3 regions of the Chryseobacterium fluminis genome follow, and region 2 is predicted to be linked to each of the others. Evidence: riboswitches for the same ligand, from Rfam matches in the RefSeq annotation. Region 2 holds a riboswitch; each other region holds the start of a gene.
What was found. Region 2 has a riboswitch for S-adenosylmethionine ahead of ODZ84_RS23675 (alpha/beta fold hydrolase). Riboswitches for the same ligand answer to the same signal wherever they lie in the genome.
Positions count from the first base shown of each region.

Region 1: linked by a shared signal. The riboswitch ahead of ODZ84_RS15860 (SusC/RagA family TonB-linked outer membrane protein) and the one ahead of ODZ84_RS23675 (alpha/beta fold hydrolase) in region 2 are both predicted to bind S-adenosylmethionine.
Region 3: linked by a shared signal. The riboswitch ahead of ODZ84_RS13140 (TonB-dependent receptor plug domain-containing protein) and the one ahead of ODZ84_RS23675 (alpha/beta fold hydrolase) in region 2 are both predicted to bind S-adenosylmethionine.

Region 1 is NZ_CP111121.1:3,467,184-3,472,864, forward strand. It holds gene fabD (ACP S-malonyltransferase) at 1-671, shown strand, start outside; gene ODZ84_RS15840 (GYDIA family GHMP kinase) at 683-1,585, shown strand; gene pckA (phosphoenolpyruvate carboxykinase (ATP)) at 1,716-3,335, shown strand; gene ODZ84_RS15850 (hypothetical protein) at 3,369-3,806, opposite strand; gene ODZ84_RS15855 (type II 3-dehydroquinate dehydratase) at 3,822-4,229, opposite strand; SAM riboswitch class I at 4,582-4,678, shown strand; gene ODZ84_RS15860 (SusC/RagA family TonB-linked outer membrane protein) at 4,762-5,681, shown strand, end outside.
Region 2 is NZ_CP111121.1:3,618,102-3,623,782, forward strand. It holds gene ODZ84_RS16610 (T9SS type A sorting domain-containing protein) at 1-1,376, opposite strand, end outside; gene ODZ84_RS16615 (MGH1-like glycoside hydrolase domain-containing protein) at 1,614-4,229, opposite strand; SAM riboswitch class I at 4,418-4,526, shown strand; gene ODZ84_RS23675 (alpha/beta fold hydrolase) at 4,591-5,529, shown strand; gene ODZ84_RS23680 (ACT domain-containing protein) at 5,531-5,681, shown strand, end outside.
Region 3 is NZ_CP111121.1:2,882,514-2,888,194, forward strand. It holds gene ODZ84_RS13140 (TonB-dependent receptor plug domain-containing protein) at 1-2,378, opposite strand, end outside; SAM riboswitch class I at 2,473-2,579, opposite strand; gene ODZ84_RS13145 (alpha-amylase family glycosyl hydrolase) at 2,961-5,681, opposite strand, start outside.

The DNA.
Region 1 (5,681 bases), 150 kb from region 2:
TAGCTGCGCTGAAAGCAGTAAACGGTCTTGGAGCCGAAATGGTAGCAGGACATTCTTTAGGAGAATTTTCAGCATTGGTAGCCAACGGCGTTTTGTCCTTTGATGACGGGCTGAAATTGGTTTCTGAAAGAGCGAAAGCTATGCAGGATGCCTGTAATGCCAATCCAAGTTCAATGGCTGCAATCTTAGGATTGGAAGATGCCAGAGTGGAAGAGATCTGCGCCCAGATCAATGGGGTAGTAGTTCCTGCCAATTATAACTGTCCCGGACAATTGGTGATTTCGGGAGAAACGGCCGCTGTAGAAGAAGCCTGTGCTCAATTAAAAGAAGCAGGAGCAAAAAGAGCCTTAATGCTGCCTGTAAACGGAGCTTTTCATTCTCCACTAATGCAGCCTGCACAGGAAAGACTGGCGGCAGCGATTGAGAAAACAAAATTCAGAAATGCGACCATTCCTGTATATCAGAATATTACGACGACAGCGATTACAAATCCTGAAGAAATAAAACAGAACCTTATTGCACAGCTTACGGGTCCGGTAAAATGGACACAGTCTGTTCAGAAGATGATTAAGGACGGAGCAACCAACTTTATCGAAGTGGGTCCCGGAAAAACCCTTCAGGGATTAATTAAAAAAATCGATTCTTCTGTAGACGTTGCATCAGCAATCTAAAAATTAAAAATATGAGCGGAATATTTTCACCGGGAAAGCTTATGCTTACTTCAGAATATTTCGCAATGGACGGAGCTCTTGTCTTAGCAGTACCTACCAGGCTGGGACAAGAGCTTTCCTTTTATCAAAAGGATGATCAGAAATCTTTGATTTTTTGGGAAGCCTATCATCAGAACAAATTATGGCTGAAAGCGGTCATTGATTATAAAAGCTGGCAGATTGTAGAAACCAATATTCCGTCAGGTGCTGAATTTATCCTGAAGACCTTAAAGAACGTTCAGGCACTCTCAGCCATTCGATTCAGAAACGACTTCACGTATCATTTAACAACCAACCTTCAGTTTCCTGCCAATTACGGACTTGGAAGCAGTTCTACCTTAATGAATAATCTCGCGGAATGGGCAGAGATCGATCCTTTCTTTCTTAATAAGATAAGTCTGGGTGGAAGCGGTTACGATATAGCAGTTGCTAAAGAGAAATCAGCAGTGCTTTTCCGGAACGTTCCTGAGATTAGTTATGAAAAGGTGAATTTCAGTCCTCCTTTCAAAAATGAGCTTATTTTCATTCACCTGAATCAAAAACAGGACAGCCGTGAAGGAATCAGTTTTTACAGGTCAAAAGAGAAGTCTCAAAAACGGGTTGATGAATTTTCGGATCTCACAAGAAATATTTTGCTATGTAACGAATTGGAAAATTTTTCTGAACTCCTGTTCATTCATGAGCAAAAAATATCCGATTTCCTTGAAATTCCCACAGTGAGACAACAGTTTTTTCCCGATTGTCCGGTTTTTATTAAAAGTTTGGGAGCATGGGGCGGAGATTTTGTAATGAGCTCAAAATTTGAAGGCTATCAGGACTATTTTTGGGGAAAAGGTTTTAACACTATTTTCGACTGGAATGAATTAATTATTTGATTAATAGTAACTTATAAGGCTTATTTTTTATTTGCCATTCTGACTTATATCATTATATTTAAACCACCTTTAACAATTAATTAATATTAATTTTGTTATACCCAAAAAAGAAATAGAAAATATAAGTAAAATGAAACACGCTAAAATCATCCAGGATTTAGAAAAATTAGGGATTAAAGGAAATTACGAAATCGTTTACAATCCTTCTTACGAAGAATTGTATCAAGATGAAGTTTCTCCTGAAAATCAGGGCTTTGAAAAAGCTGAGCTTACGGAATCTGGTGCAGTATCAGTAAAAACAGGAATTTTCACAGGTCGTTCTCCTAAAGACAGGTATATCGTTCAGGATGATGTTACAAGAGAAACCATCTTCTGGGACGGTAAAGTAAATTTGCCTACTACAGCGGAAATTTTCCAGTCTTGTAAAGATTTAGTGCTGGACCAGCTTTCTGCCTCAAAGAAAATCTATGTCGTTGATGCTTTTTGTGGAACCAATACGGACACAAGACTTAAAGTGCGTTTCATTGTTGAGGTAGCATGGCAGGCGCATTTCGTTACCAATATGTTCATCCGTCCTTCTCACTACGAGCTTGAAAACTTCGGGGAACCGGACTTTACCGTGATCAATGGTTCTAAAACGACCAACCCGAACTGGGAAGCGCAGGAATTGCATTCTGAAAACTTTATCATGTTCAATCTTACGGAGAAACTTCAGATCATCGGAGGAACCTGGTATGGTGGGGAGATGAAAAAAGGAATGTTTGCCATGATGAATTATTATCTGCCTTTAAAAGGGATGGCTTCCATGCACTGTTCTGCCAACGTAGGTGAAGAAGGTGATGTTGCGCTTTTCTTCGGCCTTTCAGGTACAGGAAAAACAACTTTATCTGCAGATCCCAAAAGATATCTGATCGGCGATGACGAGCATGGATGGGATAACAATGGAGTATTCAATTACGAAGGAGGCTGTTATGCCAAAGTAATTGATCTTTCTGAGGAAAAAGAACCGGATATTTTCAGAGCCATCAAGAGAGATGCCCTTCTTGAAAATGTCGTGGTGAATAACGGGGTTGCCGACTATACGGATGGGTCAATCACAGAAAATACGAGAGTATCTTATCCGATCTATCATATTAATAAAATTGTTCTGCCTTCAAAAGCAGGACATGCCAAAAAAATTGTTTATCTGTCTGCGGATGCATTCGGAGTACTGCCTCCGGTTTCTGTTCTGGACGAAAACCAGGCTCAATATCATTTCCTGTGTGGATATACTTCAAAACTGGCAGGTACCGAAAGAGGAATCACGGAACCTCAGCCATCTTTTTCACCGGCATTTGGTGAAGCATTCCTGACATTGCATCCGACCATGTATTCAAAAACGTTGATCGGAAAAATGAAAGAGCACGGAGCTAAAGCATACCTTGTCAATACAGGCTGGAACGGGACAGGAAAAAGAATTTCTCTAAAAGATACCAGAGCGATTATCGATTCGATCATTGACGGTTCTATTGAAAACGCTCCGAAAACAAGAATCCCAATCATGAATCTTGAAGTTCCTACAGAATTACCGAATGTTTCTGAAGGAATTTTAGATCCCAGGGATTCTTACAGCAATGTGGCTGAATGGGAAGAAAAAGCAAAAGATCTTGCTGCAAAATATATCACAAATTTTGAGCAGTACTGCAATACTGAAGAAGGGAAAAAGCTTATTGCTTCCGGTCCTCAATTGCAGGAACAAACAACAAACTAAGTTACAAAGCCTCATCAGTTTGATGAGGCTTTTTTAATATTTTTTACAGTTTTCAAGTAGCTCGTTCTGTTCATCCAATTGATAAATTACTGATTGAATTGATTTTTCATTCAGGTTTTTGATGATGATGCAGTGGTAGGCGGAAAAATGGTTTTCGTCATTCAGCATCTGATCCAAATATTTTGGGGTGGTAAAAACGACCCAGTACCTGGCGCCGTTAACTAAATCGATACTCACTTCTATAAGATCAGATTCTTCATCCGTTATTTCGTCGTCTATATGAATTGAAACTATTTCCGGTTCATTGTTTAAATCAAAATACCATTTTGCATACCATTTTAATTTATTTTCATCATTTTGTATTCTAATATTCTGTGGATTAATTTCTATGATTTTGTATGACTTCCTCTTAGTCAGTTGACCAGCATATATTCCAACGTTTTTACAGTACACCGAATCGCTTACTTCCATGACAACATCGGGAAATTACTTTAAACTTAAGATAGCCAGACGATATCCATCCAATCCGAATCCAGACAGCACAGCATCCGTATTCGCTGCTGTTACAGACTTCTGCCGAAACTCTTCTCTCTGGTAAATATTGCTGATGTGAACTTCCACTTTCTGCTTCCTGATATTCTTTAAACAATCTGCGATCGCATAAGAGTAATGGGTGAAAGCGCCCGGGTTGATCACTACGGCATCAAAATCATCTTCCTGCAATCTGTTAATCAGTTCTCCTTCGATATTAGACTGATAATAGTATAATTCATGACTGGGAAATTCTGATCTTAAGATTTCCAGATAATTTTCCATTGAAGTTGTCCCGTAGATCTCAGGTTCTCGTGTGCCCAACAGATTTAGATTAGGTCCGTTTACAATTAAAACTTTCATTCTATAAAATTAATTAAGTTTTTTTATTTATGCCGCAGTAGTTACGATTGTTTTCAGAAAAAAATAAACGCAATATCTCGCAGATATCTATAGACCACTTTTTGATGTGATTCTGAAATCGTACCTGACAAAACCCACTACGTACATGAATTCGGGCAGAGATAAATTTTTCCATTGCATTATTTTTAATGATATTTCTCATATTTATTAATTTAACATTTTTACGTAAGTAGTTGTTTCATTGGTTTTTGGTTAAAAATTAACTTAATTTTTGTGAAATTATAATTAATTTTTCAAAAGTCTACTTGTTTTATAGACTAATTGTTTTTAGATTTGCAGACCTATTTCGATCGGCTTATAAAGAAAGATGGAGGGAACTGACCCTGTGAAATCTTAACAACCTGCACAAAGCAAGGTGTTACATTCAGCCTTTAAAGGAAAAATAAGCAATTGGTTAATCGTATTGATCGGTGCCCTTTGCTGACTATTCTGTAAAGGGTAAATTTTTAATATTTGGTATAAAAAACTGATTATGATTAACAAAGATTCAATTAATTCAAAAGTCTGGATTCCGCCGGTAGCGGCATTCTTTCTCGGGATAGCACAGATTAATGCGCAGCAGACAAAAAATGATACGCTTCATGAAAAAGAGATCGATGAAGTCGTGGTGGTCGCGTACGGAAAAGCAAAAAGGACAAGTTATACAGGTTCGGTAGCAACCATTTCCAGCGAGAAAATCAACAACAGACCCGTTACCAATATCACGAAAGCACTGGAAGGGCAGGTTCCGGGACTTCAGGCAGTAAGTTCTTCGGGACAGCCGGGTTCCACGGCATCAATAAGAATTCGTGGGATCGGTTCTGTCAGTGCTTCCAGCAATCCTCTGTTTGTGGTAGACGGGATTCCTTTCGACGGAAATATCAATTCAATAAGTCCTAATGATATCGAATCGATCAGTGTGCTGAAGGATGCGACAGCGAGTTCCCTGTACGGATCACGAGGAGCGAACGGAATTATCATTATTACGACAAAATCAGGTAAGAAAGGAGAAGCCCGCGTGAATTTTAATATCAGTCAGGGCTTTTCAGGCCGTGCTGTAAAAGATTATGAGCAGCTGAGTACCGATCAGTACTACGAACTGTATTGGGAAGCATTGAGAAACGGGTATAAGTCCAGCCAGATTTCTTCTCAGCAGGCAGCGCAGATGGCAACGGATAATTTAGTGAATGCATTAGGCATTAATCCTTATGGAGCCAGCTATACAAAACCGGTGGGAACAGACGGGAAGCTGGTAGCCGGAGCGACTCCTTTATGGAACGACAACTGGAAAGATATCTTGCAGAGAGTGGCTTCAAGGAACCAGGTGGACCTGGACATCAGCGGTGGAAATGAGAAGAGCAATTATTTCTTCTCTCTGGGATACCTCGATGATAAGGGAATTGCCATTGAGTC
Region 2 (5,681 bases):
TTATAAGAAGCATCACACCCTAAACTTTGGTCACCCCACATTCTCCATGCTCTTAATTCGAAATTTACATTGCCTGTTAAATTGTTGGCAATAGCCAGGCCGGTTCTGTTGTAAGAGTAGGTTCCTCCCGAAGAAGAAGATCCTGAAGAAACTTCCGTTTCAGTATTGCCGTTGGTTGTGCAAACCAGCAAACTTTTCTGTTCAGACATCCATGCCCCCGCCTGCGCCGTCATGGTATAAGATACACTGGTAGATTTTATCTTAAACCCGGCAGGAACGTTTACGGTAAGAGTACCCGGACAGCTTGCAGTGGATGTAGTGGTTGGAGTAAGGTCGCTGTATTCTGTATTGATATCTCCTGCAGAGTATGTAGTGGATATCTGTCCTGTAACGAATTCTTTCATTTTCCAGAAGCCTTGTGAAGAACCACAGTTTGATCTCACCCAGAAATAATAGGTTTGCCCGGTGGTCAGATTATTCAGACTCACAGAAGTAGTTCCTGCTGCAACGCTTCCCGAAGGAACGGTAGTTGCAGTGGGAGCCGTAGAAGAAGTACTGTAATAATACTGATATCCTGCTGATGGAGCATTAGCAGGGGCGGCCCAGCTCAGCACTGCTGTTGTAGTTGTGGTCGTAGAAATAATATTAGTAGGAGCAGAACAGGCATTATAAGCATCAGCTGAAAATGCAAAGATATTAGGCACACCTCCGGATACTTTGGTTACGGTAACACTCTGAACATTCTTTGATTGATTGGCTGCATTAATAGCTAAAGGAATCTGGTACAGTCTTGGGTTGGTGCCATTCCCTGATTCCAGATTGTCATTAGTCAGATTAATTCTTCCGATTCCCTGAATGGCATAATCGCTCCCGCCGTACCAGTCTGAAATATTTACGGCTGCAAATGACTGAGAACTTCCATCTGAAAAGTTAACATCCAAATCTACCACGCAGTCTCCGCTGCCACCCGTTGCCAGCATAAAAAGGCTGATAACCGGAATCGGATTGGAGAATGTAACGGTTCCATTGCTTCCTGCAGCAGGAAGTCTTAATGAATTGTTGGAAGAGTAAGAAGCAAGCTGATAACTCAGCCCGGATGTAGATCCCACAGCCGTATTGATGATTCCGTTAACAGGAAGCCCATAGGATAAAGGAGAGCCTGAGCCTGTCAGTTGAAAATCTCTAGATATAAAGGCATAATTTACACCATCAACATCGCTGTTTGTAGATGAAGCGGAAGGGCCGACCCCATTGGCAATAACATCAGCATTTAAACCACTTTGAATGGTAAGGGGCTGATATTCCTGCGCGTGAATAAGGGTTGTGAATAAACTTGACAGGACCAGGCCTGCGATAGGTAGTAGTTTTCCTTTCATAAGAATACTTTTAGTTTTGTTATGCTAATATAATTATATATTGTAAATAATTTACTATATTAATTGAAATGATATTAATTTTTTACTTATAGAAGGGTAAAATAATAGATTTGTTATGTTGCCTTTTAAATCTCATACTGGGATAATAAGAAGTAAATTTTAATGATAAAATGGCTGATATCTATGTGGAAATTCCCATTTAAATATAAAAAAAACCTCTTTAAAAGAGGTTTTACATTATATTGTCAATCTGGTTTTCATTAATTTGGCGACTGTGGCAGTCCAGCCCGTCTGATGCGAGGCGCCGACTCCGCGGCCATTATCTCCATGGAAATATTCAAAGAAGGTAATATAATCTTTAAAATTTTCGTCATAATTAAACTTTGGATTTCCACCATTGAAAGCACGTTCTCCATTCTCATCTTTCAAAAATATCGAACACAGTCTTCCGCTGATGTTCTGTGCCACTTCATCCAGGTTCCGCTTATCTCCGCTTCCGGTCGGCAATTCTACTTTCAGGCTGTTACCATAGTAAAAATGGAAACGCTGTAAACTTTCCACAATCAGGAAGTTGATCGGAAACCAGATAGGACCCCGCCAATTGCTGTTGCCGCCAAACATACGGCTGTCGCTTTCTGCCGGTGTATAATACACGATATTTTCAGTGCCATGAACAGAGAATTTAAAAGGGTTTTCCTGGTAAACTTTTGACATAGCCCTGATTCCGTACTGACTTAAAAATTCGTTTTCATCAAGCATTCTTGATAAAACTTTTGTCAAACGGGTCTTTCGGAGAATACTCATCAGGTGTTTTCTGCCATGTCCTTCCTCTTCCCAGTGGGATACCAATTTGGTAAGTTCAGGCTTATTTTTTAAGACCCATTCCATTCTGGCCTGGAAATTAGGCATCTTATCCAGGAGATGATGGTCTACAATTTCCACAGCAAACAGAGGAATTAATCCGACAATACTTCGCAGTTTCAATGAAACACTATTCCCGTTACCAAGCTGCAGAACATCATAGAAAAACCCGTCTTCCTCATTCCACAGCCCTTTGGTGCCTTCACCCAGATTTTCCATAGCTTCAGCAATATATAAATAGTGCTCAAAAAACTTGATCGCCATGTCTTCATACACCTGGTAATACTGAGCAAGCTCCATAGCAATTCTCATCATATTCAGGGCATACATCGCCATCCAGCTTGTCCCGTCTGCCTGCTCCAGGTGCTGCCCGTCTTTTAATTCCATATTCCGGTCAAAAGCACCTATATTATCCAATCCAAGAAAACCGCCTCCGAAGATATTTTTACCGTTTTTATCTTTTCTGTTGACCCACCAGGTAAAATTTAACAGCAGCTTCTGAAATACTTTTTCGAGGAATAAAAGATCCGGCTTTCCGTTTTGTTTCTCATCGATTTTAAAAACGCGGAAGCATGACCATGCATGTACCGGAGGGTTCACATCACTTAGATTCCATTCGTATGCAGGAAGTTGGCCATTGGGATGCATATACCATTCTTTCGTCAGCAAAAGAAGCTGTCCTTTTGCAAATTCAGCATCAATAATTGCAAACGGCACACAGTGAAAAGCTAGATCCCATGTGGCATACCATGGATATTCCCACTTATCAGGCATGGAAATGATATCTTTATTGTGCATATGATTCCACTCCGTATTTCGCACATAATTGGTAAAGTCCCTTGGAGCCTTAAAATTAGGATCACCTTTCAGCCATTTTCCGACATTATAATGATAAAACTGCTTGTTCCAGAGAAGTCCCGCAAAAGCCTGTCTCTGAACATTTTTTTCATCATCGCTTATAATATCATTCTGAATTTCACTGTAAAATTCGTTGGCTTCCTCTATTCTGGTATGCAGGATGTTATCAAAATCCTCAAAAGGTTCGTCAAGATCATGGGGAGACAATCGGAAATCAAATGTTTTAGATTGTCCGGCCCCGATGATTTCATCGCGCAAAAATGCAGCTTTACTTCCGTTTTTTTCAGGATTTACCGTGTTGCTTCCGTAAGTAATGTAGTCATTGATTCCGTCTTTATAGTAGGTATTTCCGGGATAAGGTGCCCCGTACAATTTAGGACCATTCGTTTCATTTTCACAGAAAACACTCTCTGCATCGGTATTTCTGGAATAGAATTTTTTGATCGGAACACTGTCATGATGGATGTCGATACAGCCATCACCGGAAGCATTCGTTTGTCCCTTGTAAGTATTATAACCCCACTTCCAGTTATTTCTGAACCATACAGTAGGAGCCACTACAATAGGAGCATCATTGTTACTTCTGTTGCAGACGGTCACCCGGACTAAAATATCATTATGTTCAGCCTTCGCATATTCAATGAAAATATCAAAATATTCGTCGTTATCAAAAATTCCGGTATCGAAAATCTCATATTCAGGTTCTTTCTTGCTTCTTCTTCCGTTTTCAGCACGGATATCATCATAAGGAAACTCATTGATAGGATACTTATACACCATTTTCATGTAACTGTGCGTAGGAGTATTGTCCAGATAGTAAAAAAGTTCTTTGATATCCTCACCGTGATTCCCCTGGGGATTACTTAACCCAAAAAAACGTTCTTTAACCATCTTGTCTTTCTTATTCCAGAAAGCAAGGGCAAAACAAAAAAGCTGTTTTACATCAGAGATACCTGCGATTCCTTCTTCACCCCATCGATAAGCGTAGCTCTCGGCATTATTGTGATTGGCAAAATTCCAGGCATCCCCGTTTGCACTATAATCTTCACGCACATTTCCCCACTGCCTGTTGCTGACATATGGTCCCCAATTTTTCCAGTTATGATCTTGTAATCTTTGTTTTTCGGCACTCATATTTCAACCTATTTCATTACGAAGGTAGTTTTTTTGGAAAAAAAATCCAACTTTCAAAATCTGAAAAATTGTTAATATCGTTTCAAAATCCTTCTGTTTATCGTTATTTACAATGTTAAATTAAATTTTTATAAATATTTAAAAAAAATGTTATATCTTTGCCGCATTCGATCATTCACATATTGAAAATGTTATCAAGAAAGGTTGAGGGATTAGACCCTGTGAAACCTTAGCAACCCTTTGCGCAAGCAGAGAAGGTGCTACGTTCTACCGAAAATTTTTTTGGACAGATAACTTACTGAAGTTCTTTCAGCCATTTCTTATGGCATTTTCAAATTGTATTATCAAAAGTATAATAGAATTGAAAACAGAACTAAAATATATTAATTTTTCGTATCAGACCCAATCAAAAAAGGAGTATCATATCCCGTTGAGCTATCAGCTGTTCGGGAAAGAGCTGTTTTCAGCTCCGGTTATTTTGGTGAATCATGCCTTAACCGGAAACTCAGCAGTTGCCGGAGAAAAAGGATGGTGGAAAAAATTGATCGGTAAAAATCAGGTGATCGATACCAATAAATATACGGTTCTGTGTTTCAATATTCCCGGAAACGGCTATGATGATTTTTTTATTGATGATCATGAAGATTTTACGGCATCAGATATGGCCGGAATTTTTTTACAAGGTCTTGAAAGTTTACATATTAATCGTTTACACGCCATTATCGGAGGCTCTCTTGGAGGAGGGATCGGCTGGGAGATGCTGGCGAATAAACCGGATCTTGCCGAAATTTTCATTCCTGTTGCCTGTGATTTTAAAACCCATGATTGGCTTCATGCCCAATGCCTGATTCAGAAATTTTTATTAAATCAGGATGATGAGCCAATACAAAAAGCAAGAATTCATGCGATGTTATGTTACCGGACACCAGAGTCATTAAATGACAGATTTCAAAACAAGTATAATAAGGAGAAGCAGCGTTTGGAATCAGAAGACTGGCTGATTTATCATGGGAATTCATTAAACGAAAGGTTTAGTTTAAAATCGTATAAGCTAATGAACCATCTGCTGATGAATATCAATGCTGATGAATATCAACTGGAAAGAATCCAGGCACGAATGCACATGATCTCCGTTGATACCGATTTATTTTTTCCCGCTTCCGAAATACGGATGTGTTTTGAAAAGCTTAACCGGAAAAAGGAAAATGTCTTCTATCACGAGATCACCTCAATTCATGGGCATGATGCCTTCTTAATGGAATACGAACAATTAAATAACATCATTAAAAATATTTTGTAGGATGAAAAATAATGCAAACGAAATAAAATTTTTAAAAAACAGATCAATCATCAAGTTTGAAGGGGAAGATTTCTTAGGTGAAATAGGGATTGACGGGAGAATTTTTAAAGCGCTTACTTTGGCGCGAATCAGTGTTGGAGTAATTTCTCAGC
Region 3 (5,681 bases), 740 kb from region 2:
GTTCCCATCTGAACGGGCGCATATTTAAAAACCCCGTAATATGAGTTTTCATAAATCTGCAGATCCGGAAAGACATCGAACACATTATTGGCTCCAAGGGTCAAGTTAACATTTTTTGTAAGAGTATATCCTACACTCAGGTCTGTTACCACTTTTGGGGCAAACTCCTGAACTCCTCCGAATGGATATCCGTCTCTGGTAACTTTCCCGAAATAGGTATTTCTTACCAGAAAATTAAATTTCCCGATCCCGTAATTCAGTCCTAATGTTGCTTTTGTTTTAGGTGATAATGTTTCGATAATATTGATCTGGTCCGGTCCGAAAAACTCTTCCTGAGGGGTCTGCAGGTTGGCAGGGAAATGGAAATCCGTAATTTTTGTTTCGGTATAATTTCCTGCAAGGTTCATATTTAAATTTCCTTTTCCTAATTTCCAGTCGTAGGAAACTACCACATCTACTCCTTTTGTTTCCGTATCAATGGCATTGGCGAAAAATCTTGCACTTTCGACTCCGTAAGCCGCTAACCGGTCATCTGTAATATTACTTGTGATCACGATTCTGTCTTTTACCTTAATCAGATAGCCATCCAGCGTGATCAATAATCCTTTAACAGGTTTCAGGGTAAATCCGAGACTTCCGTTTACTGATGTTTCCTGTTTTAACTGATCAAAGCCAAGTACCTTCGCCGCTTCACTGTCATTATTAAAAATCCCTTTTATTACAATTCCGCTTCCTGTGGTTGAAATATCCGCATAGGAATTATTAAAATACTGCTGCTGCAAAGAGGGCGCTCTGAAGCCTGTTCCTACCGCACCACGAATGGCATAATTTGTAATAAATTCATACCTGACAGCTAATTTTCCGTTCAGGATACTTCCGAAATCCGAATAATTTTCAAACCTTGCAGCGGCATCGATATTTAATTTTTTATTCAGATCATAAGAAACGTCTGCGTACAAAGCTGTAGAAGTTCTTGATTTTTTCAAAGCATTCTCCGGTGAAAAGCCGATAAAGGACTGTGCCCCTCCATTCCCTTCCACAGTAGCTCCCGGAACCGCTATATTTCCATTCACATCATATCTCGCGTAGGAAGCTTCTTCTCCTGCCTTAAGCTCATATTGCTCAAACCTGAATTCTCCACCAAATGCGACATTAAACCTGTTGAGGTTTTTAGATACGTCAAGATTGACTGTATTCTGGAGGAAACTATGTGCCCCGGCATAAAAACTGGTGGGTGATTTTGCGCCTAATGATGCATTTACCGTATTGCTGACATCATAATTGAAGGTATTGCTTCCGAAAGTGTTGCTCAGGTCAAACAGCCATTGATTAACGTCATATTTCGCGCCCACTGCGTAAGAGATGTCATAAACTTTGGATCCTAAGGTCGGCTGAAATCCATTAGGATAAATAGAAGCTACCGTATTTGATTTTTCGTTGGGAAGCCTTCTGAATCCGAAGCCCTGCCCTTCTTTGATACTGAACCCTCCGAAAGAGTAGATCCTGAACTGGTCATTAACAGGATATTCCGAATTAAAGAACAGCTGAGCCTGTTTTATCTGTGCGTCACCAATCTGGAAATTAAAGTCGTCACGGGACAAACCGTTCTGAGCAATTAAAGCATCATCATCCGCTCTTGCTTTACCGGGGTCGGCCGCAAAATCATAGGCAAAGTTATCTCCGTAAATGTCCAGATTATGATTCTGCGTTCTGGTGGTTTTTCCCCGGTAGTTCAGCTGAAGAGACAGGTTGATATAACTTTTGTCTTTTCCTAACGAAGCTCCGTAGTTTATGCCGCCCTGGTAGGTTTCCCCATCATTCCTGCCTGTAATTCCATAATTGAGACTGGCGGAAGCACCTGTATTTTTTTTAAGAATAATATTAATAACCCCGGCAATGGCATCGGAGCCGTACTGGGCCGCAGCTCCGTCTCTCAGCACTTCTATCCTGTCGATCGCAATCACAGGAACCGTACTTAAATCTGTTCCTACCGAGCCATTGCCTACCGTATTCTGATAATTGACCAACGAAGTGGTATGGCGCCTTTTACCATTCACCAGTACTAAAACCTGATCTGGACCCATTCCGCGTAACGTTACCGGGTCGATATGCTCGGTTCCGTCTGAGGATGATTGCCTCACTGCATTAAAGGACGGGATGATATAATTTAAGAGATCCTGAACCGTAGTCTGTGGCGCAGACTGCTGAATTTTTTGAATATTGATGACATCTACCGGAACAGGTGTTTCCAGTTTTGTCCTTTTAACATTTCGGTTACCGACTATGACTACATCTTCTATCTGTTTTTCTTTTTCTTCTTCCTGAGCCGATACCAACACTGCTCCAAGCAATAATACAGATATGCTTAGTTTTTTCATCTCTTGTTTTTCTAAAATTATTAATATACCCGGACGGCCAGCACCGCCAATAAAGATCGTTCAAGAAATGGAATAAATATAAGAATATTGACTTCACTTATCTTCCCCCAATCGGGTTGGAATTAGCACCTTTACATCGATGAATGGTGTCGGTTGCTAAGGTTTCACAGGGCCAAATCCCTCCACCTTTCTTGATAATCTACTGCAAAGGTAGACTAATAATTTAATATGGCAAAAAATAGAAACCGATCAGCTTAATCGATCATTACCAATTGTGAATAACTTGTGGATAAGCTGTTAATTAGCTATCAGCAGTGTGTGAATTGCATATTGATAAGTCTAAATCAACTAAAGTTTTAAAATTTATATTCGTGGATAACCTATGGAAAACGTCTTAGTAAGCTATTAGTATCAGATGGATAAATGATATGCATTCCGCGGATAGCCATGTGAGTAAAATATGGAAAAGGTATTAATAATGCGTGGATAGCCTATCATTTATTGCGGATTAAATATGGATAAACAAAAAAAGAGATCACTCGCATGATCTCTTTTTAATGAACTGACAGACTTATCCACAGGCTATTTTACCATCATTTTCTGAATAGCAATTCCCGTATCTGATTTTAAATAAACCAAATACACTCCTGCCGGATAATTTATTTTCACTTCATCAATCCCATTCTCTCTGATAAGTTTAAACGAATCTAATTTTTTTCCGCTCATATCATATATAGTAACCTCTCCATTCTTCACCTTATTGTACTTTAGCTTGGCCACTCCGTTTTTTACCGGGTTATCCACAATCTGAAGAGACAACTTATTCCCTGCATTTTCATCTATTGTGGATAAAGTGGATGAATTGTTACCGAAAATTCTGAATTCCCCGGGCTGAAGTGTGACGGGAGCTGTCGTGGAAGTGACATCTGAAATTGTATTATCCATTAAATTCTTCCACTGTCCCGTGTACGGAAAATAAGGGACTACACTTTGTGAGGTGGTATTATAATTGGCCAGCACCACGATATTTTTAACACCGTTTACCGTATTATCGTATATATAAATTCTTGTGATAAGACCATTCGGGTCATTTGCGAGGTTATTAGACTCTACCGTATAGGTTTTAGATTTGAATACCGGATTGGTATTTCTGAGGTTAATAATTTGTGCCCAGGTATCATATACCGTTTTTCTGTTGGCATTCGTATCGTATCCTAATGTGAAAGCCACAGGCTTTTCATCTGTTCTGCAACCGTTATTTATGGATCCATCTGCACATCTGTTGATGCTGAAATCGTACCCCAATTCTCCAAACTGCCAGATCATTTTTGGTCCCGGAATGGTAAAGAACGTTGCTCCGAAAGTTTTCATTCTGGTAAGTGCCGTATTAAGATCTTTTACACTATAAGACCCGTTTATTGCTCCATATTCAAGGTTTTTAAACATCAGCCTTTCCTCATCATGACTCTCTCCGTAACCGACAGCATGCATATTGGTAAAGCCGTGAAGCGCATGATTCATCCTATCGTAATTGCTGTTCTCTTTGTAACCCATCGTATTTTGGTTATAAGGATCGGTCTGCTTGTTCCATAACATCACTCCTTTTCCTTCTGCAATTCTGTAATTTGCCCATTCCTGCTCTTCCTGATCTGTTCCCAGATGCTCAAAAATCATATAAGAATTGGGATCAGCAGCCCATTGCCTGTCTGCATAATATTTTAACACATCCACCCTGTCCTGTTGATAGGCATTGGTACAGGCTTCATCATTTTCAGAACAGTTTTGTGTAAAGCCTTTGGTTAAATCCCAACGGAAACCATCAATCTTATACTCCGTCAGCCACTGCTGCAGGCATCTTTCAACGTAATATTTAGTTGAGCTGCTTGAGTGATTAAAATCATTGAAAACATTATAGGAATGTTTCGGAACGGTATTAAAATATGGATTATTGGCAGCTACCTCTCCGTACCCGCCACCATCGGGATCTACATTCCACAGTCTTACCAGCGGAGATCTTCCTGTCGCATGATTAAAAGCCACATCCAGGATCACGGCAATACCATTCTGGTGGCAGAGATCGACAAACTCCTTAAATTTTTCCGGGGTTCCGTAAGCCTTATCTAAGGCATAATGGAAAGAGGTATTATAGCCCCATGAAAGATTCCCTTCAAATTCCATAATGGGAAGCAGCTCAACAGCATTAATGTTGAGTCCTTTTAAATAAGAGATCTTATTAATAAGGGACTGCCAGTTTTTTTCCTGAGTGAAATCCCTGAGCAATAACTCATACACCACCAGGTCATTCTTCGGAGGCCGTTGGAAGTTGGTCACCTGCCAGTTATACGGAGTCTGTCCTGTTTTAAACATCGAAACTTCAAAACCCTGTCCCGGAGGAAACTGAGGAAGGTTCGGATAAGTAGTTGGTGAGATCCACTGGTCATCATACGAGGATAAAATCTGTGGAGAATAAGGATCTGCCACTTTTTTCAGATCGTTGGTTCTATACTGGAAAGTATATAGCTGCTGTGGAGTTATTCCCGACAGTTCGATCCAGTATAAATCCGGATTCGAGGTATCTCTTTTCATCAAATATGTGTCATTTACTGTCCAGTTATTAAAACTTCCGATGACATGAACGAAATTTTTAGATGGGGCATACAGCGCCAGCCCAACTTTTGTCTGATCTGCCGGATCATAGTTTATGCCCTGTTTGATCCAGCTGGGAACAGATTCTGAAACGACGTTTCTCGGAACCTGCAGGATAAATGAGGAACTCTTGGATGTCGCACCTTGGCTCGCAATTAATTCCATATTCGCATCTTCTGTAACGGTATAATTATAGGAATATGAAGCAGAAGGTGTTGTGGTCGAATGCACTACCACTCCATTGGCCTTAAGCTGAAAAAGAGCATTTACATTGGTGGTTGCAGTGACTGCAATTGAATTTCCTGCGATCACTGAAGTCAGGCTATTGGCTGCGGGACTGGTCATAGTCAGAGCAAGCACTCCTACGTTGACAAAAATATCCGGAGAGGTCTGATGCGCGCCTGTTTTATCCTTTAATAAAAAGCCGAATCTTCCGATTCCCGTTCTTGCGTAAAACGAAGCAGGTGTAAACGTTAATGAATAAGTATCGGTCCCTAAATTATACGTAAGCCTGTTAGCCTCGTTTGAGCTGTTCCAGCTGCCGTTTGTAGGGCAGTCCTGGCTGTTCTGATAATTGGTATCGAACGACCACGTCCAGATGTAGACTGCATGATTCACAACTCCCCAGGCCGATTCATCGATTTGACTACCGGGCAC